2 regions of the Caballeronia sp. 11_S32 genome follow, and region 1 is predicted to be linked to the other one. Evidence: riboswitches for the same ligand, from Rfam matches in the RefSeq annotation. Region 1 holds a riboswitch; the other holds the start of a gene.
What was found. A riboswitch is a leader RNA that binds a small molecule or an ion and turns the genes downstream of it on or off. The one in region 1 is predicted to bind glycine.
Positions count from the first base shown of each region.

Region 2: another riboswitch for glycine. It lies ahead of gcvT (glycine cleavage system aminomethyltransferase GcvT); the one in region 1 lies ahead of AC1Z32_RS37890 (D-amino acid dehydrogenase).

Region 1 covers NZ_JBXOWH010000005.1:732,471-746,912, forward strand. The annotation lists gene AC1Z32_RS37890 (D-amino acid dehydrogenase) at 1-1,197, opposite strand, end outside; glycine riboswitch at 1,267-1,368, opposite strand; glycine riboswitch at 1,372-1,465, opposite strand; gene AC1Z32_RS37895 (LysR family transcriptional regulator) at 1,532-2,506, opposite strand; gene speB (agmatinase) at 2,608-3,582, shown strand; gene AC1Z32_RS37905 (aldehyde dehydrogenase family protein) at 3,666-5,174, shown strand; gene AC1Z32_RS37910 (purine-cytosine permease family protein) at 5,221-6,750, shown strand; gene betA (choline dehydrogenase) at 6,800-8,491, shown strand; gene AC1Z32_RS37920 (NAD(P)/FAD-dependent oxidoreductase) at 8,534-9,802, opposite strand; gene AC1Z32_RS37925 (NAD(P)/FAD-dependent oxidoreductase) at 9,834-11,132, opposite strand; gene AC1Z32_RS37930 (amino acid ABC transporter ATP-binding protein) at 11,129-11,872, opposite strand; gene AC1Z32_RS37935 (amino acid ABC transporter permease) at 11,869-12,528, opposite strand; gene AC1Z32_RS37940 (substrate-binding periplasmic protein) at 12,565-13,323, opposite strand; gene AC1Z32_RS37945 (IclR family transcriptional regulator) at 13,590-14,442, shown strand, end outside.
Region 2 covers NZ_JBXOWH010000003.1:301,782-316,223, reverse strand. The annotation lists gene AC1Z32_RS13060 (UvrD-helicase domain-containing protein) at 37-2,124, opposite strand; gene AC1Z32_RS13055 (oxidoreductase) at 2,266-3,309, shown strand; glycine riboswitch at 3,599-3,709, shown strand; glycine riboswitch at 3,721-3,853, shown strand; gene gcvT (glycine cleavage system aminomethyltransferase GcvT) at 3,970-5,094, shown strand; gene gcvH (glycine cleavage system protein GcvH) at 5,158-5,538, shown strand; gene gcvP (aminomethyl-transferring glycine dehydrogenase) at 5,603-8,530, shown strand; gene AC1Z32_RS13035 (alginate lyase family protein) at 8,644-9,744, shown strand; gene AC1Z32_RS13030 (L-serine ammonia-lyase) at 9,815-11,203, shown strand; gene AC1Z32_RS13025 (DUF7946 domain-containing protein) at 11,362-12,192, shown strand; gene flhA (flagellar biosynthesis protein FlhA) at 12,193-14,298, opposite strand; gene flhB (flagellar biosynthesis protein FlhB) at 14,295-14,442, opposite strand, start outside.

The sequences.
Region 1 (14,442 bases):
CGCGATCGACTCCGCCGTCGCTGCCGACAACGTCCACCCGAGATGCCCGTGTCCCGTGTTGTAGTAGACGCCGGCCCGCTTGCCCTGCCCGACGCGCGGCAGCATGCTCGGCAACATCGGACGCAGGCCGGCCCACGGAATCACGCGCGCCGTCGACATCTCCGGGAACAGTTCACGCGTCCACGCGACGAGCGGCGCGATGCGATCGGCCCTGATATCGCGATTGAACCCGTTGATCTCCGCTGTCCCGGCCACGCGAAACCGGTCTGCCCCGAGGCGGCTCGTCACGATCTTCGCCTTGTCGTCGAGCAGGCTCACCCACGGGGCCGCCTGCCGGCTCTTCTCGTCATCCAGGCATACCGTGATCGAATAGCCCTTCACCGGATATACGTTCACATGGTCGCCGAGCATCCGCGCGAACTCGCGGCTTCTCACGCCGGCGCACACGACGATGCGATCGAACGCGCTTTCGGGCGCACCGTCGCCGTCATGCGTCCGGATATGGAAGCGTCCATCGCGCGTCTGGTCGATCGATGCGATCTCCGTGTCGTAGCTGAACTCGACCCCGTGCTTCACGCACGCTTGCGCAAGCCCGCGCGTGAACTTGTGGATGTCGCCGGTCGCATCCGAAGGCGTGAAGAAGCCGCCGTAAAACTCGCCGCGCAATGCCGGCTCGATCCGGCTGATTTCGCCCGCTTCGACCGCATGCCGGTCGAGTCCGCCTTCTCGCAGGAGCTCGTTGACCTTCGCGGCCGAATCGTAGTCCTTTTGGCTTCGATAGACATGCAGAATGCCGCGGCGCTCCAGATCGAAGTCGATATGCTCGCGCTCGGCGATCGCGTACAGATGGTTGCGCGCCGCAAGTGCCAGGCGCACGGTCTCGATGGTGTTTGCGCGGTAGTTCCCGATCTGTCGGAGGAACTCGCCCATCCATGAATACTTGTGCCAGGAAGGCGACGGATTCAGGAGCAAGGGCGCATCGCGCGTGAGCATCCAGCGCAGTCCCTTCACGACGGTGGCCGTGTGATTCCAGACTTCCGCGTTGCTGACGGATAGCTGGCCGCCGTTGGCAAAGGACGTTTCCATCGCCGCATAGCGATGACGTTCGAAAACGGTGACGTCGAAGCCGCGGCGAGCGAGGGCGTAAGCGGTCGTGACGCCGGTGATCCCGGCGCCGATGATGGCGATTCTTGACATGACATGGTCCAGATTGTGTTGAGCATGTGCCGGCTCGACGCGATATGCGTCATGTCCGGCTCCTGCCCCATCTGTCCATGTACCTGAGAGTTTCGATCCTGCCTGGCCGCCCTTGTGTGGCGCCCTGACCGGAAATCCCCTTCGGTGGGCGCAGCGCGCCTCTCTCCAGATCGTTCCTGCGGCGCGGTCCTTGGGCCTGAGAGTTTCCGGGGCGGTTGCTCCGTCGGCGCCGTCATCGTCTGATGACAGTCTCTCCCGCGCTGCATTTGAGAACATCCGCACAATAACGTTACGAATTAACGCGCGCAAGTGCTATTTGCGAGAAGTCCGCGCGTCAGGACCCGGCCGAGGCCGGCCGCAACGCCTCGTGGCACGCCTGCAGATCGGCCATGAATACCTTCAGGATCGATGGCATGGCCGCGCCCCGCCGCGTGATCGCGCAGAACGGCCAGATGCCGCCATAGCGCTCCGCGCAGATCCGGCGCATGTCGCCGCTCTCGACCCAGCGCAGCGCGTAGTGATTGGGCAGAAATCCCACATACGTGCCCGACAGGATGAGGATCGCCTGCGCCTCGACATTGTCGACGGTGGCCGCCGCCTTGCTCGCGCTCAACATGCGCAGATCGTGCTGCTGGAAATAGCCCCGCGCGACGATCCGGCTCTCGGCGATCATCTCCGAGGACACGTCGGCATCGAACGCGCGCCCATAGAGCGGATTGCCCTTGCCGCAATAGAGGCCGTCCGGTTCGACATAAAGCTCGTCGTAGCTCAGGCCCGGCACGTGAATCGGAAAATGGCCGATCGCCACATGGAGCCGGCCGTCCAGCACGCGCTCTTCCAGCTCGGCGGGCGAGCCCACATAGACGTCCACATGCACATCGTGTCCCCGCGACACGAACTTCTGCAGCGCATTCGGCAGCGGCGATGTCTTGTCGGAAACCGTGTTGTCGATGGTCCCGAGGTAGAGCTTTCCCGAAATGTGCTTCTTGAGCGCGTCGGTATCCATGCAGAACGCCTCCACGGCGATCTGCAGCCGCTGCGCCGCTTCGTAGGTCGCGATGCCATGCTCGGTCAGCCGGAAGCCGCTGCGCCCGCGTTCGCACAGCTTGAGCCCGAGCCGGGTTTCGAGCGTGGTCATCTGCTCGCTGATCGTCGACTGGCTGACGTTCAGGCTCGCCTGCGCAGCGGAAAAGCCGCCGCATCGCACCACGGCCATGAAAACCCGCAACAGCTTGAGGTCCACGTCCTGCAACTGGGTCATCGTTCGCGCCTCCATGCGCCGTTGCTTCGGAAATTCCGATATGAACATCCGATACTCGTGATTTTCATGCCCGCCGCTCCTGTCCATAGTCTCTCAAAACAACGCGCAGGCTCAACCTGCGGTCCACCCAGACAGAACAGGAGATGCAGATGCAGGGCAACAGCTATGAATCCGGGCGACTCAACCTGCCGTTCGTCGGCCATTGCACGTTCGCGAAGTCGCCGGTGTGCCTCGACTGGAACCGGATCGACGCCGATGTGGCGATCCTCGGCGCGCCGAACGACATGGGCACGCAATGGCGCTCCGGCGCGCGCTTCGGGCCGCGCAGCATTCGCGAGGCGTCGACGCTGTTTTCGTTCGGCCATGCGGGCGCCTACGACCACGAAGACGACGTGCTGTATCTGAGCCGCGACCAGTTGCGCATGGTCGACGTGGGCGATGCCGACATCGTGCATACCGACATGGCGAGCAGCAACGCGAACATCGAGCTTGCCGTGCGCAAGATTCTCGCGTGCGGCGCGATGCCCATCACGCTGGGCGGCGACCATTCGATTCACGCGCCGGTAATCAAGGCGTTCGAAGGAAAAGGACCGATCCATATCATCCACTTCGACGCGCATCTGGACTTCGTGGACGAGCGTCACGGCGTGCGCTACGGGCACGGCAATCCGCTGCGGCGCGCATCCGAGATGGCGCATATCGTCGGCATGACGCAGCTCGGCATTCGCAACGTGTCGTCGTCGAACCGTGACGACTATGACGCGGCGCGCCGTGCCGGCTCGGAGATCCTGTCGGTGCGCGACGTGCGCCGGCTCGGAACGGAAGGCGTTCTCGCGCGGATTCCCGAAGGCGCGGCCTACTATATAACCATCGACATCGACGGTTTCGACCCCTCCATCGCGCCCGGCACGGGCACGCCGAGCCACGGCGGCTTCCAGTACTACGAGGTGCTCGAGATCATCCAGGCGCTCGCCCGGCGCAGCCGCGGAAACATCGTAGGAATGGACCTCGTCGAAGTCGCGCCCGCCTACGACCCCGCCGGCGTCACGCCGATTCTCGCCGCTCAACTGCTGATGAATTCCATCGGCTTCATCTTTCACGAGCGCAGCAAGGCGAAGCGCTGAAAAGCGCGCCTGCAACCGGACGGTTCACATCGACATTCACGGGGCTCGACATCACGAAGCCCCGGATAAATCAGGAGACGACGTTGGATACCATTGTTCGCGATTACCTCGGGCGATTCGGCATTCAGGAGGCCACCGCGCGCTTTTTGAAGAAGCCGCAGAAAATGTTCATCGGCGGCGAGTGGGTGACGGGCGGCGCGGGAGAGACACTCGATGTGATCGAGCCGTCGACCACCGGCGTCATCACGCAGCTTCCGCTCGCCACCGCCGACGATCTCGACCGTGCGGTCCGCGCGGCGCGCAAGCAGTTCGACGGCGGCCCGTGGCGCAAGCTCAAGCCGCTGGAACGGGAGCGCATGCTGCATCGGCTCGCGGATCTGATCGAAGCCAACGCGACCGAGCTCGCGGAAATCGAATCGATCGACATGGGCAAGTCCGCCGCGCAGGCTCGCGATGTCGACGTGCAGGGCACCATCGACACGTTCCGCTACTTCGCCGGCTGGGCCTCGAAGCTGCACGGGCGCACCGTCGAGCCTTCGCTTCCGGGTGACTATGTCGCCTATACGCGCAAGGAGCCGGTCGGCGTGGTCGGCATCATCGTGCCGTGGAATTTTCCGCTGCAGACGATGGCGTGGAAGCTCGCGGCCGCGCTCGCCGTGGGCTGCACGGCGGTCATCAAGCCGGCCGAACTCACGTCGCTGTCGACGCTGCGCTTTGCCGAGCTCGTGCAGGAGGCCGGCATTCCGGAAGGCGTCGTCAATGTCGTGACGGGACGCGGCGCCGTGATCGGCGCGGCGCTCGCGCGTCATCCCGGCATCGACAAGCTCACCTTCACCGGCTCGACCGACGTAGGCCGCAACGTGGGACAGGCGGCCGTGCACGATATCCGCCGCGTGACGCTGGAGCTGGGCGGCAAATCGCCGGTGCTCGTGCTCGACGATGCGGACATCGACGCCGCCGCGCGCGCCGTCGCGAACGGCATGTTCTTCAACTCCGGGCAGGTGTGCGACGCCGGCACGCGCGTGTATGCGCAGCGCAAGATCCACGACCGCTTTCTCGCCGCGCTCATCGACTACACGCGCACGCTGAAGATCGCGCCGGGCCTCGATCCCGACTGCTTCATCGGCCCGCTGGTATCGGCGCTGCAGAAGGAACGCGTGAGCGCGTATATCGATACGGGACGGCGCGAAGGCGCGGAGCTCGTCTACGGCGGACGCAGGCGCGAAGAAGCCGGTTACTTCGTCGAGCCCGCGATCTTCGCGCATTGCCGCAACTCGATGAAGATCGTCCGCGAAGAGATCTTCGGACCCGTGCTCGTGACATCGCCCTTCGACGACCTCAACGAAGCCGTGCAGCTCGCGAACGACTCGCCCTACGGTCTCGCCGCGGCCATCTACTCGAACGATGTGAATCGCATCCACACGCTCGTGCCGCAACTGCGCGCGGGCAGCGTCTACGTGAACGCGCACAGCACGATCGACCCGGCGATGCCGTTCGGCGGATTCAAGGAATCGGGCTTCGGCAAGGACCTCGGGATGGAGCAGCTCGACCACCTGACGGAGACGAAAGCCGTCTGGATCACGCTGCACTGAGCGCCCCTCCCCTCTTACGGCATCAGCTTACTGATCGAGGTACGCGATGAAATCATATGAAAGCGCCGCGCACGCAAGCGCGAATTCGGCGGCGACGAGCGAGCACGGGGCGATAGAAGGTCATTCGATCGACTTCATTCCCGAGCACGAGCGAACGGACCGGCTGTCCCGTCAGGGACCTTTCTGGTTCCTCGGCAACTTCACCTTCTTCACGATGACGATCGGCTTCGTCGGACCGAGCGTCGGTCTCACGTCGTGGTGGACGACGGTCGCCGGCACGCTCGGCATCATGTTCGGGACGCTGTTCATGGCGTTTCACGGCTCGCAGGGTCCGCATCTCGGCTTGCCGCAGATGATCCAGTCGCGCGCGCAGTTCGGCTATCGCGGCGTGATTCTGGTGCTGTTCGCGACGTTGTTCGTCTTCGCGGGCTTCAACATCGTCAATCTCGTGTTGATGATGCAGGGCCTCAAGACGCTGTTCGGCTGGGATCCGTTCAGGATCGCGCTCGCGGTCACCGTGCCCGCGTCGATTCTTGCCGTGCTCGGCCACGACTGGATGCACCGCAGCTTCAAGTGGGCGCTTTATCTGTCGCTGCCGCTGTACGGGCTCGTGACTCTCGCGGTCCTGATGCACTGGGTTCATGACGTCCCGGCGCCGGCCCTGGCCGCGGGTGCAAGCGCGCCGGCACCGCTCGGCTTCAACTGGACGGGATTCATCGCCCAGTTCGCGGCGGCCGCGAGCTACAACATCGCCTACGCGCCCTATGTGTCCGACTACTCGCGCTATCTGCCGAAGAACACCTCGGGCAGCAAGCTGATCGCGGCGGTGTTCGTGGGCGCGTCGCTGTCGGGCGCGTGGATGATCGCCGTCGGCGGCTGGCTCGCGGATCACCTGCATGCGAGCGATGTGCTCGTCGCGCTCAACCAGGTCGGCAGCGATCTCGCGCCGGGACTCGGCAGCGTGGTCGTCGGCGTCACGATTCTCGCGTTCCTGCCTGTCATCGCGATGAACATCTATAGCGCGAAGCTGACGGCCATCACCGGGGTCGATTCGTTCAGGAAGATCCGTCCGACGGCCAGGACACGCATCATCGCGGTGCTCTTCGTCGTGTGCCTGCAGCTCGGCGTGGCGTTGAGCATCTACACGTCGGGCAAGGGTTTGTCGGTGCTGAACATCTATCTCGTCGTGATGCTGTACTTCCTCGTGCCGTGGACGGCGGTCAACCTCACCGACTATTTCTTCGTCCGCAAGGGCCGCTATGCGATCCCGCACTTCTTCATGCCGCACGACAGCGTGTACGGCGCGTGGGGCGGGCGCGGCCTGATTTCCTATGCGATCGGCTTCGCGGCGATGATCCCCTTCTTCTGCATCTTCGATGGTCAGGACGCGGTCTATGTCGGTCCGCTCGCACGGGCAATCGGCAGTGTCGATCTCGCATGGCTGGTCGGGCTGCTCGTCTCGGGCATCGCGTACTTCGTGCTCGCACGCTCGCTCGACATGCGAAAGGAAGAGGCGGTGATCGACCACATCGAAAGGACGCTGCCCCAGTACACGACAGGCGACAAGCGCTTCTAACCCGGCGCGTCATCCACGAATGCGAAACAGCAAGAGATCAGGAAACGATATGTCCACCGATCAATACGATTACATCATCGTCGGCGCGGGTTCGGCCGGATGCGTGCTGGCCAACCGGCTCACCGAAGACCCCTCAGTGCGCGTGCTGGTGCTGGAGTATGGCGGCAGCGATCGCAGCATCATCATTCAGATGCCGAGCGCCTTCTCGATGCCGATGAACACGAAGAAGTACAACTGGAAGTACGAAACCGCGCCGGAACCTCATCTCGACGGACGCCAGCTGCATTGTCCGCGCGGCAAGGTGCTGGGCGGGTCGTCGTCGATCAACGGCCTTGTCTATATTCGCGGCCACGCATACGACTTCGACGAATGGGAATCGCTCGGCGCGCGCGGCTGGGGCTACGCGAACTGCCTGCCGTATTTCCGGCGCGCGGAGAACTACAAGTTCGGCGGCGATGAGTACCGCGGCGGGAACGGACCCTTGTCGACGAACAACGGCAACAACATGCGCAATCCGCTTTACGGCGCATGGGTCGAAGCAGGCGCGCAGGCAGGCTACATCAAGACGGACGATTGCAACGGCCACATGCAGGAAGGCTTCGGCGCGATGCACATGACCGTCAAGGACGGCGTGCGCTGGTCCACCGCCAATGCCTATCTGCGACCGGCGATGACCCGGCCCAACCTGCATGTCGTGACCAATGCGATGACACGCCGGGTGCTGATCGAAGGCAAGCGCGCGGTCGGCGTCGTCTACGATCAGGGCGGCGTTACCCATACCGCGCGCTGCCGCGCCGAAGTGCTGATCTCGTCGGGGCCGATCGGCTCGCCTCATCTGCTGCAACGCTCGGGCATCGGACCAGCGGAAGTGCTGCGCCGCGCGGGCGTCGAAGTACTGCACGACCTGCCGGGTGTCGGAGAAAGCCTGCAGGATCACGCCGAGATCTACATCCAGTACGCGTGCAAGCAGCCGGTCTCGCTCAACAGCAAGATGGACCCGTTCAGCAAGTTCATGATCGGGCTGCGCTGGCTGCTGTTCAAGGACGGGCTCGGCGCCAGCAATCATTTCGAAGCGGGCGGCTTCATTCGCTCGGAAGCGGGCCTGCGGTGGCCGGACATCCAGTTCCATTTCCTGCCTGCCGCGATGCGTTATGACGGCGACAAGCCGCTCAAGGGGCATGGCTTCATGGTGCTCACCGGGCCCAACAAGCCGAAGAGCCGGGGCTACGTGCGCCTGAACGCCGCGGACCCTTACGTGCACCCCGAGATCCGCTTCAACTATCTGGAACGCGAGGAAGACCGCGAGGGATTCCGGCGCTGCGTGCGCCTCACGCGGGAAATCATCGGGCAGCCGGCGATGGACGCATTCCGCGATGTCGAGCTTGCGCCGGGGCCGGACGTTCAGACGGACGATGAGATCGACGCCTTCGTCCGGGCAAACCTGGAAAGCACGATGCACCCGTGCGGTTCGTGCCGGATGGGCGAAGACGCGATGGCGGTGGTGGACTCCGAACTGCGCGTGCGCGGCATGGAAGGGCTGCGCGTGATCGACTCGTCCGTCTTCCCGACCGAGCCGAACGGCAACCTGAACGCGCCCACGATCATGCTGGCGGAACGCGCCGCCGACCTGGTCAAAGGCGTCCGGACGCTCGACCCTTCGCACGCGGAAGTGGGGCTTGCGGAGGGCTGGGAAACACGGCAGCGCACCAGTGAGCCGAAACGCAAGCTGCATCACGTGTGAACGGTCAGAACGGGCGCCGGCCGAACCGGCGCCTGCCGCGTCTCACGCGTATCGGGCGAGACGGAATGGCTCGAGATCGACCGGCGGTGTGTCGCCGCGGATCAGCGCCGCGACGCACTCACCGACCGCCGGGCCGATGCCGAAGCCGTGCCCCGAAAAACCCGACGCCAGATAAAGCCCCGGAACATCGTGAAGCGGCCCGATGACCGGCATGGCATCGGGCGTCACATCGATGTAGCCGCCCCACGATTGCGCGATGCGCGCGCCCTTGAACACCGGAAAGCTTTCCCGCAGCCGCGTCCACGCCTGATCGATGCCCTTCGCGTACGGCAGCGGATCGAGCATCCGGCAGCGCTCGAACGGCGATTCGCGATCGGACGGAAAGCGCCGCGGGATCTTCCATTCCTCGACGAAGCGCTGGTTCAGGCGCACGCGCACGATCGACCGGTTCGCGATCCACGGACGAATGAACTTGTTCATCAACCGGAAGCTGTCCGGAACGAGTTCGCCGAGCGACGCGGAAAACTGCGAAACCGTATAGCCGCCGTCCGCGCGCTTGCGGCACGTGAAGTCCTTGGCGTTGATCGACACCGACATGCCCGCGTCGAACGGCGCCGTGCGCAGCACCGAGCCGCGCACCTTCAGTTGCGGAAACTCAACGCCGAAGTTGCCGCAAAACAGACGCGACCACGCGCCCGCCGCGACCAGCACGTTCTGCGCACGCACGCGGCCCGTCTCCGTGACGACCGCGCTCACGCGTCCCGCGCTGCTTTCGATGCCGCGCACCGCGCAATTTTCGACGATCGCCGCGCCGGCCTGACGCGCGAGCGCCGCGATGCCGGCCGTCGCTTGCGTCGGTTCGGCGACGCCGCAACTCGTGCTGTGCATCGCACCTGTCCACGCCCGCGCGCTTTGCGGCAACAACTGCTGCGCCGCGCGCTTGGTCAGGAATTCGGCCTTCGCGCCGTAGATCTTCGCGCTTTCGAACCAGCGCGCGTGATCGCTCGCATCGCGCTCGTTCTCCTGCAGATACAACAAACCGTTCTGCCGATAACCCACGTCGACCCGCTCCTGAATCTCGCGCCAGCGGCGATTGGCGAGCAGCGCGAGCGGCACTTCGGGCATGTCGCGCGACAGCGTGCGCACCCATCCCCAATTGCGCGACGACTGCTCGCACGCGAGCGTGCCTTTCTCGAAGAGCGCCGTGCGCACGCCCGCTTTCGCGAGCCAGTAAGCCGTGCTGACGCCGATGATTCCGCCGCCGACGATGGCCACATCCACCGGATCGAGCGCCTCTGCCATTGTGTTCATGTCCTGTTTCGAGTGCGATGGACGCCGCGCTTCACGCGGGATGACCGAGCGCATCGCGCAGCCTGTACCAGCTGATCGCGAGCGCGGCGCCGAGCTGGCGCGCGGGATAAAACGGAATGCGGCTCACCGGCGTCACCGGAAAATCGAGCTCGCCGGCGGGCACGCCGTTGATCGCGTCCGACAGCACGCGGCCGAGCGCGGTCGCCATCGCAACGCCACGTCCGCAATAACCGTAGGCCGTCCAGATCCCCGGCGCGAGCTCGTGCACGCGCGGCAGATCATCGACTGTCATGCCGACGCGGCACGCCCAGCGATGCGCCCAGCGCACGCCTTCGAGCTGCGGAAAGCGCGCGATGGCGGCGGCGCGAAGCTGCTGCTCCGTCGCGGGATCGATGTGATCCGCCGCGCGTCCGCGTCCGCCGATCACGAAGCGGCCTTCCGGATCGATGCGGCAGTAATACGTGATCTTGCGCGTTTCGGAGATGCCCGCGCGGCGTGGCATCAGCGCCTGTTGCAGCGGCGCGGGCAACGGCTCGGTCGCGATCTGCGCGCTCGCGACGGTCACATACGATTGCGCCACCGATGGCCACAGCTGCCCGGTATAAGCATCCGTCGCGATGATGACCCGCCTCGCGCGCACCGTATGGCTGCCGACGTCGAGCATGACGCCGCCGCCGCGATGCTCGCGGATGCCGTCGACCGGCGAATGCTCGTAGAACGCGACGCCGCGCCGGGACGCCGCGTGCGCGAGTCCGCGCGCGTAGGCGAGCGGATGCACCGCGCCCGCCCGCCGTTCGACGAGACCGGCGGGCCAGAAGCGCGAGCCGGTTGCTTCGAACATGGCGTCGGCGCAGAGGTATTCGACATCGCCGCCGTGCGCGTTGATTTCACGCGCGCGCCGTTCGAGATAGCCGACCGACGCCTGCGAGAACGCGCCCTGAATCCAGCCGGTGCGTGTTGCGGCGCAATCGATCTGCAACGCGGAGACGAGATCGAACAGATAGTCGGCGTTGCCGTATGCGAAGCGCGTCATCCGCCCGGCGACATCGCGGCCGAAGCGATCGATGAGCGCGGTTGGCGTCGGCTTGAAGCCCGGCACGACCTGTCCGCCGTTTCGCCCCGATGCGCGATGCCCGACTTCGAACGCTTCGAACAGCGCAACCTGCCGTCCGGAGTCCGCGAGATGGTACGCCGCCGATAAACCCGTGAAGCCGCCGCCAATCACGGCGACATCGACCTCGATGTCTTCGCCGAGCGTCTTCGCGGGACTGCGCGCCGCCGCCGTGCTCGACCAGAGCGTGCTGGCCGGTTCGAATGCATCGCGCTTCATGATGTGAGCGACTCCGCGTGCGTGACGCGCTTGAGGAAGTCTCGCACGCGTTCGTTCTTCGGCTGCGTGAGCACGTCGCGCGACGGCCCTTGTTCGGCGATACGTCCGCCATCGAGAAACAGCGTGCGATCCGACACGCTGCGCGCGAAGTCCATTTCGTGCGTGACGACGACCATCGTCATGCCTTTGTCCGCGAGCGCGCGCATCACCGAGAGCACTTCGCCGACGAGCTCGGGATCGAGCGCGGACGTGGGCTCATCGAAGAGAATCGCTTCGGGCTCCATGGCGAGCGCCCGCGCAATCGCAACGCGCTGCTGCTGCCCGCCCGACAACTGACGCGGATAATGCTGCGTCTTTTCCGCGAGCCCGACGGACGCGAGCAGGTCTTTCGCGCGTTCCGTGGCTCGCGCAACGCTCTCGCCCTTCACGTGAACGGGACCTTCCATCACGTTTTCGAGCGCCGTGCGATGCGGGAACAGATTGAAACGCTGAAACACCATCGAGACGCGTTGACGGATCGCGTTGATCTGACGGCTTTTCGCATCGACGGGAACGCCATCGATCGTGATGCGGCCGCCGTCGTGTTGCTCCAGTCCGTTGATGCAGCGCAGAAGCGTGGACTTGCCCGAGCCCGAAGGCCCGATCAGACACACGACTTCGCCCTTCCTGATTTCCGCGTTGATGTCCTGCAGGACGACATGCGCGCCGTATGATTTGCGAAGATTCTCGATCTTGATCATTTGCCTTTCCCGAAGCGCCGTTCCAGCCGGCCGATGCCGTACATCATCGGCAAACTCATCACGAGGTAGATCAGCGCGACGAGCGTGAAAATCGTGGCGCTCTTGAACGTCGCCGATGCGATCAGCTTGCTTTGCATCGACAACTCGACGACCGTGATGACCGCGGTCTGCGACGAATCCTTCAGCATCATCACGACGTTGTTGCCATACGGCGGCAGCGCGATGCGAAACGCCTGCGGCAACACCACGCGGCGCATCAGCTTGAGCCGCGACATGCCGATGGATTGCGCCGCTTCGTACTGCCCGGAATCCACGGCGTCGATGCCCGCGCGAAACACCTCCGCCATATACGACGAATACGCGATGCCGAGGCCCAGCGCACCCGCCTGGAACGCGGTGAGACCCACGCCGATCTCCGGCATGACGAAGTACATGTAGAACAAGATGACAATGATCGGCACGCCGCGCAGCAGATTCGTCAGCACGCGGCTCGCATGCGCGAGCGCTGCGACGCCGCTCACGCGCAACAGCGCCCAGAAGAGGCCGAGCAGCGTAGCGATCACGAGCGCGGCGGCGGTAATGGCGATGGTCGTCAGCACGCCCTGCATGAGCACGGGCGCGAATTCGATCGCATCGCTCGCGAATGATTCGAACATCGGCGTATCCTGCGTTGCGCAATCAGTCGTTGCGGGTTAATGAGTGACGTTCCACTTCTTCAGGATCGCGTCGATGGTGCCGTCGGCCTTGAGCTTGGTGATGGCGGCGTCGAGCTGCGTACGATGCGCGTCGTCGCCCTTGCGCACGGCCAGCGCGATGTTCGTCGGCAGGGACGGCTTGTAGCTGTCGACATAGCGCACGCCGCTCACACCTTGCGTACGCACCTGATACGCGATGACCGGACCGTCGCCGATGGCCGCATCGAGACGATGCAGCTTCACGTCGCGCACGAGATCGGCCATGGTGTCGTACATCTTCACTTCCTTGACGCCGGGCGTGGCCTTCAGCGGATCGACATACAACGTGCCGATCTGCACGCCGACCGTCTTGCCTTTCAGTTCGGACAAGTTCGTGTAGTTGGTCTTGTCGCCATCGGGCACGATCAGGCCTTCGCCGTATTCGACGACGATCTGCGTGAAATCGACGACTTGCGCACGCTGCGGCGTCTTCGCGAACGCCGACGAAATCAGATCGATCTTGTCCGTCTGCAGCGACGGCACCAGCGACGCGAACGGTATCGGCGCGACGTTCGTCTTGTAGCCCGCTTCCTTGCCGACGGCGTCGGCGATATCGATCATCGCGCCGCGCAGCGTGTTGGTCTTCGGATCGAGGAAGTTGAACGGCACAGCCGTGGGCGTTGCGCCGACGCGCAACGGCGCGAGCTCCGCGTGCGCCACCGACAACGAGGCGGCGCACAACACGCCCGCCATCAACACATTCAGTTTTTTCAACATGGAATCCCCTTTTGGATGATTGGCGACGTGGCTCGTTTTTGCCGCGTCTCGTATCGCTAAACGATATGTATGTATCGCGCTTATATTCGTTATAACCGTCCATTTTTGTGCCGTCAACAAGGTAATCGCTTGAGCAATATCGCCTAAATATAGGGGTTTTCCCGAAAATGACTGATGCTGCACTAAGCTGAGGCGCTGGCGGCGTCGATTTCACGCGCATATTGTGATTCAATACGTTTGAATTGTTTTTCAATGTCTTTTTCCCCATGACGAACCCGATTCAAGGCCAGGCACCGGCCCTTTCATCGCCCGAGGAATCGACGCTTTACGTGCAATCGCTCGCAACCGGCATAAGCGTGCTCAACGTGTTCGGTCCGGACAATCGCGCGCTGAACCTGCCGGAGATCGCGGCGCTCGCGGGCATTTCGAAAAGCGCGACACAACGCTTCGCGTTCACGCTCGAAGCGCTCGGCTTGCTCGTTAAAGATCCGGTGACGAAGCGCTATTCGCTGTCGTCGCGCACGCTGGAACTCGGCTGCCGATATCTCGAAGCGCATTCGTTGTTGAGCCGCGCGAATCCGTTCCTGCTGGAACTCAACCGCAATTCGGGGGAAACGGTGAACTTCGCGGAGCCGGCGGGCACGGACATGATTTACATCGGCCGCTTTCCCAGTCCGATGCGGCTGCTCGTGCACATGCCGGTCGGGCGTCGCATTCCGATCTACTGCTCGTCGGCGGGGCGCGCGTATTTGTCCGCACTCGACGAAGATCAGGCGCGCGAATATTTGCTCGCGTGCGAGCGCGTCAAGTACACGCCCAACACGATCACGGATATCGATGTCTTGATGGACGAGTTGCGGCAGTCGCGCGAGCGCGGCTTCGCGTATTGCAACGAGGAGTACTTTCGCGGGGATCTTGCGCTAGCAGTGCCGATCTTCGATTCGGGACATCGCGTTGCCGCCGCGTTGCAGATGTCTGTGCTCGCCGGCAAGTGGACGCTCAAGCGCGCGGTGGCGCGTCTCATCCCGATGATGCAGGAAACCGCGCAACTCATATCGACGGCCGCGCCCACGCCTCAAGCCCTGGCTCCGTTCACGAATATCCCGACGCGCAAGGTTT
Region 2 (14,442 bases), on a different contig from region 1:
GTGGCGCAGGGTTTTCTTATTTGAAGCGCAAAGAGATCAACTCTTCTGCAACATCGCCTTGAGCATCGCCATGCGATCCTTCGGCGACAAGGGCGCTTCTTCCTTCGTCGGCGGCGGCGCATCGTCGAGCAGCATCTCGGGGATGAAGCGCGACGGCTCGCACACCACCGTCTCCCGCGCGCGTTTGCGCTTCTTGCACCAGTTCAGATGCAGGCTGCGCTGCGCCCGCGTGATCGCCACATACATCAGCCGGCGCTCTTCCTCGATGCGCGAATCGTCGATGGGCGCGTCGTCGTCCGAGCCGCCGCGATGCGGCATGATGCCTTCCTCGACGCCCACCAGAAACACGTGCGGATACTCCAGCCCCTTCGATGCGTGCACGGTCGACAGCCGCACCGCGTCCGGATCTTCCTCCTTGCCTTCGAGCATCGACATCAGCGCGACCGTCTGGATCAGGCCGAGCAGGTTCTTGCCTTCATCGGCGAAACCGTCGGCGGTGTCGTAGCCGGTCTGTTCCGTTCCGGGCGCGGCCTCCGGTTTCGTGCCCTTGCGCTTGAGCCATTCGAGGAACTCGAGCACGTTCTGCCACTTGGACTGCGCCTGACGCTCGTCGTACGCGTCGTAGAGATACGACTCGTAATGGATGGCTTCCATCATGTCGTCGAGCACTTCGGTCGCGGGATCGCGCGCGGCGCGGTCCGACAATCGACGGATCCATTCGCAGAACGTGCGCAGCGGCTCGACCTGCCGCGCCGACAGCCGCGCCTCGATGCCGCCCATGAACACCGCCTCGAACAGCGACACCTTCGCCGCGCCCGCGAACGCGCCGAGCGCTTCGAGCGTCGTGTTGCCGACACCGCGCCGCGGCGTCGTGATCGCGCGGATGAACGCGGGATCGTCGTCGGGATTCGCAATCAGACGCAGATACGCGATGAGGTCCTTGATCTCGGCCTTGTCGAAGAACGACTGCCCGCCCGACAGCACATACGGAATGCGCTCGCGCCGCAAAACCTGCTCGAAGATGCGCGCCTGAAAGTTGCCGCGATAAAGAATCGCGTAATCGCGAAACTGGGTGCGCCGCTCGAACTTGTGCGCCGACAGCCGGAACACGACGGATTCCGCCTCGTGCTCCTCGTCGTTGCAGCCGGTGACGGTGATCGTGTCGCCCATGCCGTGCTCGGACCACAGCTTTTTCTCGAACAGCTTCGGATTGTTCGCGATGACGTTGTTCGCCGCCGTCAGAATCCGCACCGTCGAGCGATAGTTCTGCTCCAGCTTGATGACGTGCAGCTTCGGGAAATCCTTGCCGAGCTGCGCGAGGTTTTCGATGGTCGCGCCGCGCCAGCCGTAGATCGCCTGATCGTCATCGCCCACGGCGGTGAACGCCGCGCGCGGGCCGGCCAGCAGCTTCACCAGTTCGTACTGGCACGCGTTCGTGTCCTGATATTCGTCGATCAGCAGATAACGCAGGCGGTTCTGCCACTTCTCGCGAATCTGCTCGTTCTCCGCGAAAAGCTGCGCGGGGCGCAGGATCAGATCGTCGAAATCGAGCGCCTGATACGCGTGCAGCGTGGCCGCATAGCTGCGATAGACGATCGCCGCCTGATGCTCGTCCTCGTTGCTCGCGAGCACGGAGGCCTGATCGGGCGACACCATCGCGTTCTTCCACAGCGAAATGATCGACTGGATCTTGCGGATCAAACCCTTGTCGGTCGTGCCGAGCTGCTCCTGAACCATGCCGAAGCAGTCGTCCGAATCCATGATGGAGAACTGCGGCTTCAGTCCGACGTGCTCCGCTTCCTGCCGCATGATCTGCACGCCGAGCGAATGGAATGTGCAGATCGTCAACTGATTGACGGGAATCTTGCGGCCTTCCTTGCCGGGCGTCGTGAGCGTCTTGCCTTCGAGCAGTTTCCCGGTGCGCTCGCGCATTTCGAGCGCGGCCTTGTTCGTGAAGGTGAGCGCGGCGATGTGCTTCGGCTCGAAGCCGCGTCCTTCGATCAGATGCGCGATCTTCTGCGTGATCACGCGCGTCTTGCCGCTGCCCGCGCCGGCGAGCACGAGACAGGGACCGTCGAGATAGCGCACGGCTTCGCTTTGCGCGGCGTTGAGACCTGCGGACATCGTATTGGGCTTGGATATCTGGCGCGCGCGGCGGACCGGCGCATGGAGGAGAGCGCGATGTTAACACGATAGAACCGGCGCGGTTCCGGCCCTCGTTCGTGCCACAATATCCGACCGAATTCACGACAGGACGATGCCCGCATGAACACAGCACTGAAAGTCGGCGTAATGGGGTACGGACTCGCCGGCGCGACGTTTCACGCGCCGGTCATAGAGCACTGCGGCCGCGCCGAAGTGACGGCTATCGCGACGAGCCAGGCCGAGCGCGCGCAGGCCGATTATCCGAACGCGCAGATTGTCGCGGATTTCGACGCGCTGCTCGCCGTCGACGGTCTCGAATGCGTCGTCATCGCGACGCCGAACGACACGCACTTCGATCTCGCGCATCGGGCGTTGTCGGCGGGAAAGCACGTGGTCGTCGACAAGCCGGTGACGCTCTCCGCGCGCGACGCCCGCACGCTCGCCGATCTCGCGCAGCAGAAAGGCCTGATCTTCGCGCCGTTCCACAATCGCCGCTGGGACGGCGATTTCATGACGGTGCGCGCGCTCGTCGAAAGCGGGCGGCTCGGGCGCATCACGCATTACGAATCGCATTTCGACCGCTTCCGCCCGAAAGTGCCGCAGCGCTGGCGCGAGGAGGCGGAGCGCGGCGGCGGGCTGCTGTTCGATCTGGGGCCGCATCTGATCGATCAGGCGCTGACGCTCTTCGGCGCGCCGCAGACGGTGACGGCGTTCGTGAAGGCGCACCGCGATCACGCGCACGCGCCGGACTACGTGCATCTCGTGCTCGGCTACGGCGACAAGGAAGTGATCCTGCACGCGAGCGCGCTCGCCGCGCTGGAACCGCCGCGCTTCGCGATTCATGGCACGCGCGGCAGTTATGTGAAGAACGGGCTCGATACTCAGGAAGATCAGCTGCGTTCGGGCATGCGGCCGGGCAATCCGGAGTTCGCGAAGAACCCGCCGGGCGTGCTGCGCGAAGTCGATGGCGACCTCGATCTGCGTCACGAATTCGCCACGAAGGACGGCGCATATATCGAGTTTTATCGGGCGCTGGCGGCGGCGATTCAGGATAGGAAGCCATTTCCGGTCTCGCCGCAGGACGCGGTCGATACGATGACGATCATCGAGCTGGCCATTCAGAGCGACGCCGAAGGGCGGCGCGTGCCGTTCGCGCGCCAGTGACGTCTATCGCCGGTGGATGCTTCCGGAGCGTCCACCGTGCACCGACACGCTTTCGCCCAACTACGTGACGCCATCGATGGTGAGGGTGGCCGGCATGCGGTCTGGGGAAAAGATGACGAATCGTCCAGCATACGCGCGCGATTGCGGCAAATTTCCCCGTATTTGAAACAAAGCGGTTCGATTCTTCGCCGCGCGGGCCCGTTCGGCTAAGCCGATACGGATCGATCGGACAGTCAATCGCTGCGGTCCGAATCCGTTTGACAACCCCAATTCGGTCGCGTAAATTCTGCCGCACGCGTCGGGAGAGCGCGTGGCCGCCGCTTGTCAGCACGACAGCGGACGCCGCGCCGCCGAAGGGGCATACCCGCAAACTCTCAGGCAAAAGGACCGACGGCGTCGAGGAAAGCAATTTCCTCGCACTCTGGAGAGCGGCAGCGGCTTCGTCGAACGAGCCAGTTGCCCACCGAAGGGGCGCGCGATGAACCGCGGCACGACCGTGCACGGTTCGCGCAATCTCTCAGGTACCGAGGACAGAGGGGTCACGCATCGCAACCGCCAGCCGGTATGCACCTTGCGCGCTGCAACGGCAGCGAGCGCAGGCGCATTCGGCAGGCAAAAGCGCGCTGCGTGGCCTTTTTTGTTTCGCGAACCGAGGCCCCGATGACTTCTCTTCAACACACGCCCTTGCACGCCGCTCACCTCGCGCTCAACGCGCGCATGGTCGACTTCGGCGGCTGGGACATGCCCGTCAACTACGGTTCGCAGATCGACGAGCACCGCGCCGTGCGCACGGATGCCGGCATGTTCGACGTTTCGCACATGCGCGTGGTCGATTTCGAGGGCGAAGCCGTCCGCGAATTCTTCAAGTACGCAATCGCCAATAACGTCGACAAGCTCACGACGCCGGGCAAGGCGCTCTACTCGTGCCTGCTCAACGGCGACGGCGGCGTCATCGACGATCTCATCGTTTACTACTTCTCCGAGACGAGCTTTCGCGTCGTCGTGAATGCGGGCACGGCGGAGAAGGACATCGCGTGGTTCGGGCAATTGAATGCCGAAGGCGAATTCAATCTGTCCATCACGCCGCGCCGCGATCTCGCGATCATCGCCGTGCAAGGCCCGAATGCGCGCGAAAAAGCCTGGCAAGTGCTGCCGGATACGCGTGCGCAAACGCAGGACATCAAGCCGTTCAATGCGGTCGTTTTTCCGTCGACGCAATTCGGCGAGCTGATGCTCGCCCGCACGGGCTACACGGGCGAGGACGGCTTCGAGATCGTCGTTCCGGCGACGCACGTGGAAGCGCTGTGGAACGCGCTCGCCGCCGTGGGCGTGAAGCCCGCGGGCCTCGGCGCGCGCGACACGCTGCGCCTCGAAGCCGGCATGAACCTCTACGGCCAGGACATGGACGAGAAGGTCTCGCCGCTCGACGCCGGCCTCGCATGGACCGTCGATCTGAAAGCGCCGCGCGATTTCGTCGGACGCTCGGCACTCGAGGCGCACGGCTCGAAGGCGAATTTCGTCGGACTCGTGCTCATCAAGGAAAACGGCAAGGCGGGCGGCGTGCTGCGCGCGCATCAGAAAGTCGTCACGCCGCACGGCGAGGGCGAAATCACGAGCGGCACGTTTTCGCCGTCGATGCAGGAATCGATCGCGTTCGCACGCGTCCCGACCGCTGTTGCCGTCGGGGACACGGTGCAGGTCGTCATCCGCGACAAGCAACTCCCCGCGCGCGTGGTAAAACTTCCGTTCGTGCGCAACGGCAAGGTTCTCGTCGAACTTTCATAAGCGCCGTCGCGCCCGTTCCCTCCTATCAAGAACCTCACGAAAGAACCACGCAAGGAGCATCCAATGAGCATCCCGGCCGATCTGAAATACACCGAATCGCACGAATGGGTCCGCACCGAATCCGACGGCACGCTGACCGTCGGCATCACCGATCACGCGCAGGAAGCGCTCGGTGACATCGTGTTCGTCGAGCTGCCGGCGGCGGGCAAGACCGTCGCGGCGGGCGATGCGATCGCCGTGATCGAATCGGTGAAGGCCGCATCCGATATCTACGCGCCGGTGTCGGGCGAGATCGTCGCCGCGAACGACTCGCTCACCGCGACGCCCGATCAGGTGAACGGCGCGCCGTACGAAAGCTGGCTCTTCAAGATCAAGCCGGCAGGCGACGCCTCTCTCGACAAGCTGCTCGACGCCGAAGGCTACGGCAAGTCGATCGGCGAATAACTCTCTCAATCGACGAAGGCGGTTCCTTCCCGCAACGAAGGTGCCGCCATTCGCAGGAATTCACATGAAGCTCGAACACCCGGATCGCCTGATGAACCGCACCTCCCTGTCACTCGCCGCGCTCGAATGCCACGATGCATTCGCCGAGCGGCACATCGGCCCCGACGAAGCAGACCAGCGCGCGATGCTCGACGCGCTCGGCTTCGCATCGCGCGCGGCCTTCATCGACGCGGTGATTCCTGAATCGATCCGCCGCAAGGAAACGCTGCCGCTCGGCGCGTTCACGCAGCCGAAGAGCGAGGCGGAAGCGCTCGCGTCGCTGCGCAAGCTCGCGGACGAGAACCTGGTGTTTCGGACTTATATCGGCCAGGGTTACTACGGCACGCACACGCCGGCCGTGATCCTGCGCAACGTGCTGGAAAATCCGGCGTGGTACACGGCATACACGCCGTATCAGCCGGAGATTTCGCAAGGGCGCCTCGAAGCGCTCCTGAACTTCCAGCAGATGGTGATGGACCTGACGGGCCTCGCGATGGCGAACGCGTCGCTGCTCGACGAAGCCACTGCCGCCGCTGAAGCAATGACGCTGCTGCAACGTGTCGGCAAGCCGAAGTCGAACGTCTTCTACGTCGCGGATGACGTGCTGCCGCAGACCATCGAAGTGGTGAAGACGCGCGCGAAGCCGGCGGGCATCGAGGTGAAGGTCGGCCCGGCCGCGGATGCCGCGAGCGCGAACGCGTTCGGCGTGCTGCTGCAATATCCCGGCGCGCAAGGCGACGTGCTCGACTATCGCGCCCTGACCGAAGCGATTCACGCGGCGGGCGGCCATGTCGTCGCGGCGGCGGATCTGCTCGCACTGACGCTCATCACGCCGCCGGGCGAATGGGGCGCGGATGTCGCGATCGGCAATACGCAGCGCTTTGGCGTGCCGGTCGGCTTCGGCGGCCCGCACGCGGCTTACATGGCCGTGCGCGATGAATTCAAGCGCCAGATGCCGGGTCGTCTCGTCGGCGTGACCGTCGATGCGCAAGGCAATTCCGCGCTGCGTCTCGCGCTGCAGACGCGCGAACAGCATATTCGCCGCGAAAAGGCGACGTCGAACGTCTGCACGGCGCAGGCGCTGCTCGCGATCATGGCGAGCATGTACGCCGTCTATCACGGCCCGCGCGGCCTGAAGACGATCGCATTGCGTGTGAACCGCGTCGCGTCGGTGTTCGCGGCGGGTCTGCGCAAGCTCGGCTACACGATCGCCAACGAAACGTTCTTCGATACGGTCACCATCGACAGCGGCTCGAACACGACCGCGCTGCATCAGGCCGCGCACGCCGCGCACATCAACCTGCGCCACGTGAGCGCGACGCAAGTTGGCGTATCGCTCGATGAAACCACCACGCGCGACGATCTGCTCAAGCTCTTCGCGCTGTTCGCAGAAGTGGCGGGCAAGACCGAAACCTTCGATATCGACGCGCTCGACCAGGCCGCGCCCGATTCGCTGCCGGCCGAACTGCATCGCACGAGCGAATACCTGACGCATCCGGTCTTCAACCGCCATCACTCCGAGCACGAAATGCTGCGCTATCTGCGCAGCCTCGCCGACAAGGACCTCGCGCTCGACCGCACGATGATCCCGCTCGGCTCCTGCACGATGAAGCTCAACGCGACCTCTGAAATGCTGCCGGTGACGTGGCCCGAGTTCGCGCAGATTCACCCGTTTGCGCCCGCCGAGCAGACACTCGGCTATCGCACGATGATCGATCAGCTCGAACAGATGCTGGTCGCGTGCACGGGTTACGCGGCGGTTTCCTTGCAGCCGAACGCCGGTTCGCAGGGCGAGTACGCGGGCCTGCTCATCATTCACGCGTATCACGAGTCGCGCGGCGAAGGACATCGCAATGTGTGTCTGATTCCGGCGTCCGCGCACGGCACGAATCCGGCGTCGGCGCAGATGGCGGCCATGCAGGTCGTCGTCGTCGCGTGCGATGCGAACGGCAACGTCGATATCGAAGACCTGAAGGCGAAGGCCGAAAAGCATTCGGCGAACCTCGCGGCGATCATGATCACGTATCCGTCCACGCACGGTGTGTTCGAGCGCAATGTCCGCGAAATCTGCGACATCGTGCATTCGCACGGCGGCCAGGTGTATGTCGACGGCGCGAACATGAACGCGATGGTCGGTCTCTGCGCGCCCGGCCAGTTCGGCGGCGACGTCTCGCATCTGAACTTGCACAAGACCTTCTGCATTCCGCACGGCGGCGGCGGACCGGGCGTTGGTCCGGTCGCGGTCGGCGCGCATCTGGCGAAGTTCCTGCCGAATCAGGTCTCCAGCGGCTACAAGCGCGACGAAGCGGGCATCGGCGCAGTGTCGTCGGCGCCGTACGGCTCGGCCGCGATCCTGCCGATCTCGTGGATGTACATCGCGATGATGGGCGCGCAAGGCCTCACCGCCGCCACTGAAAGCGCGATTCTCGCGGCGAACTATGTCGCCAAGCGCCTCGCGCCGCACTATCCGGTGCTGTACAGCGGCCCGGGCGGGCTTGTCGCGCACGAGTGCATTCTCGACGTGCGGCCGATCAAGGAATCGAGCGGCATCTCGGTGGACGACGTCGCGAAGCGCCTGATCGACTACGGCTTCCACGCGCCGACGATGAGCTTCCCCGTGCCGGGCACGCTGATGGTCGAACCGACGGAATCGGAATCGAAGGAAGAGCTCGACCGCTTCATCGACGCGATGATCGCGATCCGCGAGGAAATCCGCGCGGTGGAAGAAGGCCGCGCCGATCGCGAGGACAACGTGCTGAAGAACGCGCCGCACACGGCGGCCGTCGTCACTTCGGACGAGTGGACGCACAAGTACACGCGCGAAGCGGCGGCGTACCCGGTGAAGTCGCTCGTGACGCGCAAGTACTGGTCGCCGGTCGGCCGCGCGGACAACGCGTACGGCGATCGCAACCTGATGTGCTCGTGCGTGCCGATTTCCGACTACGCGGAATAAGGAAGCACGCCGCCCGGCAATGAAGGAAGCGTAAAGCATTGTCGGGCGGTATCGCGGCGCGCGTCAGACCGGCTAACATCTCACCCCGGACCAAAGCCAATCAAGGAGTTCGCATGGCGCGGAAGGTGCGAGAGGTGAACAAGAGCCGTTTCAGGACGCGCACGGCGCTGGCCGCGCTGTTGGCGTTCGGCATGTCATGCGCTCACGCGGCGATGAATTTCTGCGCCGCGCCCGCGATGCAGACGAGCGAACGCACCAACGCCGATCCCGGCGTGAAAGCGCTGGTGAAGATGGTGCAATCACACGTGAACGACCAGCCGAAGGCGCGCGCGAAGCTGCATACCGAGGGCACGCTGCCGCACGAAGGCATTTACGACGAGAGCGTCGAAGCGGAGAAAGACCTCGGCCTGATGCGCGATGCGGCGCTCGCGTGGCGAGCCACAGGCGACGAGCGCTATTTGCGGCTCGTCGACCGCTTCCTGTTCGCGTGGACGACCACTTACCAGCCGAGCTTCAACCCCATCGACGAGACGAACTTCGAATCGCTGATTCTCGCGTACGACCTCACGGCGAGCGCCTTGCCGGTGAAGACGCGCAATGCGGCGAACGCGTTCATCGCGAAGATGGTGAAAGGCTATATCGCCGATATGGACCAGCAACCGCGTCCGCTCACGGGCAATTATCGGAACAACTGGCAGAGCCATCGCGTGAAGCTGGTGGCGATGGGCGCGTTCACCATCGACGACCGCAAGCTCATCAACGCGGCGCAGCGGCTGTTCGTCGAGCATATCGGCGACAACATCGCGCCAGATGGATCAACAGTCGATTTCGCCGAACGCGATGCGCTGCGCTACGTCACCTACGATCTTCAACCGCTCGTGACGGCGGCGCTCGCCGCGCGACGGCATAACCGCAACTGGCTGCCGGAGCGCGCCCAGTCGGGCGCGACCCTTGCCGAAGCGCTCAACTGGCTCACGCCGTACGCGCTCGGCACGAAGACGCATAATGAGTTCGTGCGCTCGTCGGTGCCTTTCGACGCCAAGCGCCGCGAGGCCGGATTGCCGGGATTTTCGGGTCAATGGGATCCGAAGAACTCGGCGGAACTCTTTCATCTTGCGGCCCGTCTCGATGGCCGCTACGCGCCGGTCGCCTTGCGGCTCGCACCGACGCCGCCCGCGTGGCTCGCGGTGTGTCTGCCGCTGCCGGCGCGTTGATTCTTACGAGCAACTTTGTACGAGACCCGGGCAAGCGCTGAAGTGCCGATTCGGGTCGACAGGAGCAATCATGGCAGTCAGCGTATTCGACCTCTTCAAGATCGGCATCGGACCTTCGAGCTCGCACACCGTCGGACCGATGCGCGCGGCATTGATGTTCGCGCAAGGGCTCGAGCGCGACGGGCTGCTGGACTCGGCGGCATCGGTGAAATGCGAGCTGTACGGCTCGCTCGGCGCGACGGGCAAGGGCCACGGCACCGACCGCGGCGTGATGCTCGGCCTGATGGGCGACGCGCCCGATACCGTCGATGCATCGAGCATCGTTCCGCGCCTGGAGGCCGTGCGTAGCTCGAAGACGCTCGCGCTGCTCGGCACGCGCGATATTCCGTTCACGATCAAAGAGAACATCGCGTTCTATCGGCAGGCGTTGCCGGAGCATCCGAACGGCATGAAGCTGTATGCGTTCGATGCCAACGGCGCGTTGCTGCGCGAAGCGACGTATCTGTCGGTGGGCGGCGGCTTTGTCGTGACGGCGGGCGCGGCGAACACGGCGGTGCTGACGGCGCACGAGCAGTTGCCGTATCCGTTCCACACCGGCGACGAGCTGATGAAGATGTGCGCGGAATCGGGCAAATCCATCGCGCAGCTGATGTGGGAAAACGAGCGCGTCTGGCGCAGCGAGGATGAAATCCGCACCGGGCTTTTGCACATCTGGGATGTGATGCAGGACTGCGTCGCGCGTGGGTGCGGCATCAACAATCCGGACGCGGAAGGGCACTTGCCGGGGCCGTTTCAGGTCAAGCGCCGCGCGCCGCAGTTATACAAGGCGCTGGCGGGCAAGCCGGAGCACGCGCTGCGCGATCCGCTTTCGATGATCGACTGGATCAATCTCTATGCGATCGCCGTGAACGAAGAGAACGCTATCGGCGGGCGAGTCGTGACGGCGCCGACCAACGGCGCGGCGGGCATCATTCCGGCTGTGCTGCATTACTACGACCGGTTCGTGCCGGGATCGAACACGCAGGGCGTGATCGATTTTCTGCTGACTGCGGCGGCGATCGGCATTCTGTACAAGATGAATGCGTCCATCTCCGGCGCGGAAGTGGGATGTCAGGGCGAGGTGGGCGTTGCCTGTTCGATGGCGGCGGGCGCGTTGGCCGCCGTGCTCGGCGGGACGCCCGCGCAAGTCGAGAATGCCGCGGAGATCGGCATGGAGCATAACCTCGGGCTGACGTGCGATCCGGTCGGCGGGATGGTGCAGATTCCGTGCATCGAGCGCAACGCGATGGGATCGGTGAAGGCCGTCAACGCCGCGCGCATGGCGATGCGCGGCGATGGTTCGCACTATGTTTCGCTCGATTCGGTCATCAAGACCATGAGGGAGACCGGCGCGGATATGAAGACCAAATATAAAGAGACTTCGCGTGGCGGGCTGGCGGTGAATATTGTGGAGTGTTGAGGCGCTTATATCGGGCCGAGGGGCGGCGCAAGACGTCCATTCGGCCGATTACCGGCGTCGAATCCATTGCTTAGGATGACGACATTAGTCATCGAAGGGAACAAGCAATGGTTGAAGTCTTCGAAATCGCGAAGTGGCACTGTCTCTCCACCATCAGCGTGCGATACGAAGGCAACGATGCCGCATCGCATGAGATAGATCTGAATCAGCTTGGACAGTCCATTCAGGGCTTAGCACGCATCTTCGCGTTGTGCTCCAATGCCTTGCTGACGGGCGAACTCAACACGCATCTCGAAGCGCTCGATGTCCGTGTGGTTTGTTCTCCGGTCGCAGAACATCGGTGCTTCGAAGTTCTGGCAATGGTGAAAAGCATGGCGACTAGCAAGGAACTGTGGTCTGGCGCGTTCGGGGCCGTTCTTGCTGTCGTGGTTCAGTATGTATTCTCCCGACGCGAGCAAGGTCAAATGAAATACTTGAACGAAGCACTACAAAAGTCTTTGCAGAACAATCGAGATAGTCTCGCGATGCTGACGAACACCGTGGACAAGATGGTAAGCATGTTCGACAAACTCGCCGACGCCTTGCATCCCGCGGCACGCCAGGCGCTTAGCCCAATCGAGCGCTCGTGCAGTCGAATCGATCTCTATACCGAGGGAGACCGCTTCTTGACCCTGAGCGCGGATCACAAGCGCGCGTTCGGGAGCGCGGACACCGTGATATCCGAGAGCACGCCATACGTCGGCGTGATCTCGGAGTTCGACATGTCAACCGGCGCGTGCAGAGTCACGCTGGATGGAGACACCGCACGCATCCCCGCGTTGGTGATCGATCCGCTCTTCAATCGACCGAACAACCGTTACGTGCAGGCGATGGCTTCAGCCGATCCGCTCCGCTTTCTCGCGAAGGCGGAGCTGGACATGGAAGGCAATGCCGTCAGGCTCTATATCTCCGATTCATCGGAGCATGACGCGGAACCGGCGCGGGCGTAATCACGCCCCAATCAGATTCACCACCTTCACATTCCGCGTATCCGGCACTTCCGCGTACGACAGCACCTTCAACTGCGGCAGACTTCTCCGGAGAAAGCGAGCCAGCATCGCCCGCAGCGAATGCTGCACCAGCAACACCGGCGGCAAGCCCAGATTCTGCTGACGCATGATCGCGTTCTGCGTCGAATTCATCAGCGTCTGCGCGAGCCCAGGCTCCAGCCCCGGATTCGCGCCCGTCGACAACGCCTGCGACAGCACACGCTCCAGCGTCGGATCGAGGCCCATCACCTGCAAGTCGTCGGTGCCCGGATACCACTGCTGCGTGATCGCGCGACCCAGCGCGAGACGCACCGCCGCCGTGAGATCGTGCGGATCGGACATGCGCGGTGCGTGTTCCTGCAGCGCGTCGAGGATCGTGCGCATATCGCGGATCGGCACGCTTTCGTCGAGCAGATTTTGCAGCACCTTCTGCAGCGTAGTGAGCGACAGCACCTTCGGCACGAGATCGTCCGTGAGCGAAGGCGTGTCCTTGCCGATTCGCTCCAGCAGCGCCTGCACTTCCTGACGTCCGAGCAGCTCGGCCGCATGCGTCACGACGAGATGGTTCAAATGCGTCGCAACGACCGTGCTTGCATCGACCACGGTGTAGCCGTAGACCTGAGCCTGTTCGCGCAGATTCGTATCGATCCACACGGCGGGCAGGCCGAACGCCGGGTCAGTCGTCTGGTTGCCGGGCAGCGCGGCCGAAACCTGCCCCGGATTGATCGCGAGCCACTGCCCCGGAAACGCCTCGCCGACGCCTACTTCCACGCCCTTCAGCGCAATGCGATACCCATTCGGCCGCAGTTCGAGATTGTCGCGAATGTGAATGACCGGCGGCAAAAAGCCGATTTCCTGCGCGAACTTCTTGCGGATGCCCTTGATGCGCTTGAGCAACTCGCCGTCGCTGTTGCGGTCGACGAGCGGAATCAGGCGATAGCCCACTTCCAGCCCGAGCGGATCGATGAGCGACACATCCTCCCAGCTCGCCTCCGCATTCTCCGCCGACGCAGCTGCGGCGCTTGCCGCGAGCGGCGTGACATCGGTGACGGCGCTCTTCTTCTTTGCCTCGGCGCGCTTGTTCATCGTGCGCGCGGCGTAGATGAGACCGCCGCCGAGCAGGATGAACGCGAAGTGCGGCATGCCCGGAATCAAACCCATGATGCCGATGATCACGCCCGTGATCATCAGCACGCGCGGGTTCTGAAACAACTGGCCGGTCAGTTGCGTGCCGATGTCTTCCTCGGTCGCGACCCGCGACACGATCACGCCCGCCGCCGTCGAGATGATGAGCGACGGAATTTGCGCGACGAGGCCGTCGCCGATGGTCAGCAGCGTGTAATTGGTCGCCGCGTGCGCGAAGTCCATGTCGTGCTGGAGCATGCCGACGATCAGCCCGCCCACCACGTTGATCACCATGATCAGCAAGCCCGCGATCGCATCGCCGCGCACGAACTTGCTCGCACCGTCCATCGAGCCGTAGAACTCGGCTTCCTGCGCGACGCCCAGACGGCGCTTCTTCGCGGTTTCCTCGTTGATAAGACCGGCGTTCAGATCGGCGTCGATGGCCATCTGCTTGCCGGGCATCGCATCGAGCGTGAAGCGCGCGCCCACTTCCGCGATACGTCCCGCGCCCTTCGTGATGACCATGAAGTTGATGATCATCAGAATCACGAACACGACGATACCGACCGCGAAATTCCCGCCGACGAGAAAGTGGCCGAACGATTCGATCACCTGACCCGCGGCATCGGGGCCGGTGTGGCCTTCGAGCAGCACGATACGCGTCGACGCGACGTTCAGCGAAAGCCGCAGCAGCGTCGAGAACAGCAGCACGCTCGGGAACGCTGCGAAATCGAGCGGCTTTTGCGTGTACATGCTGACGAGCAGCACCATCACCGACAGCGCGATGTTGAAGGTGAACAGCAAGTCGAGCAGGAACGACGGCAAGGGCAGGATCATCATGCCCAGGATCATGCAGATCAGGATCGGGCCGGCGAGGGCTCGCAAGTTCTGCGTGCCCAGCGCGTCGGGCCGTTTGGCGAAAAATCCAGCGCGCGCGTTCATGCTGCGGCTCCCTTGTCAGTGTTGTCGCCAGCCAGGGCCTCCGCGGCTTCCTGGTCGGCATCGGCGTCGGAAACGCCGCCTTTGTCGAGTTCTTTCGGGACGTCGAGATCGGACGGTTCTTCCGGCTCGATACCGCCGTCTTCC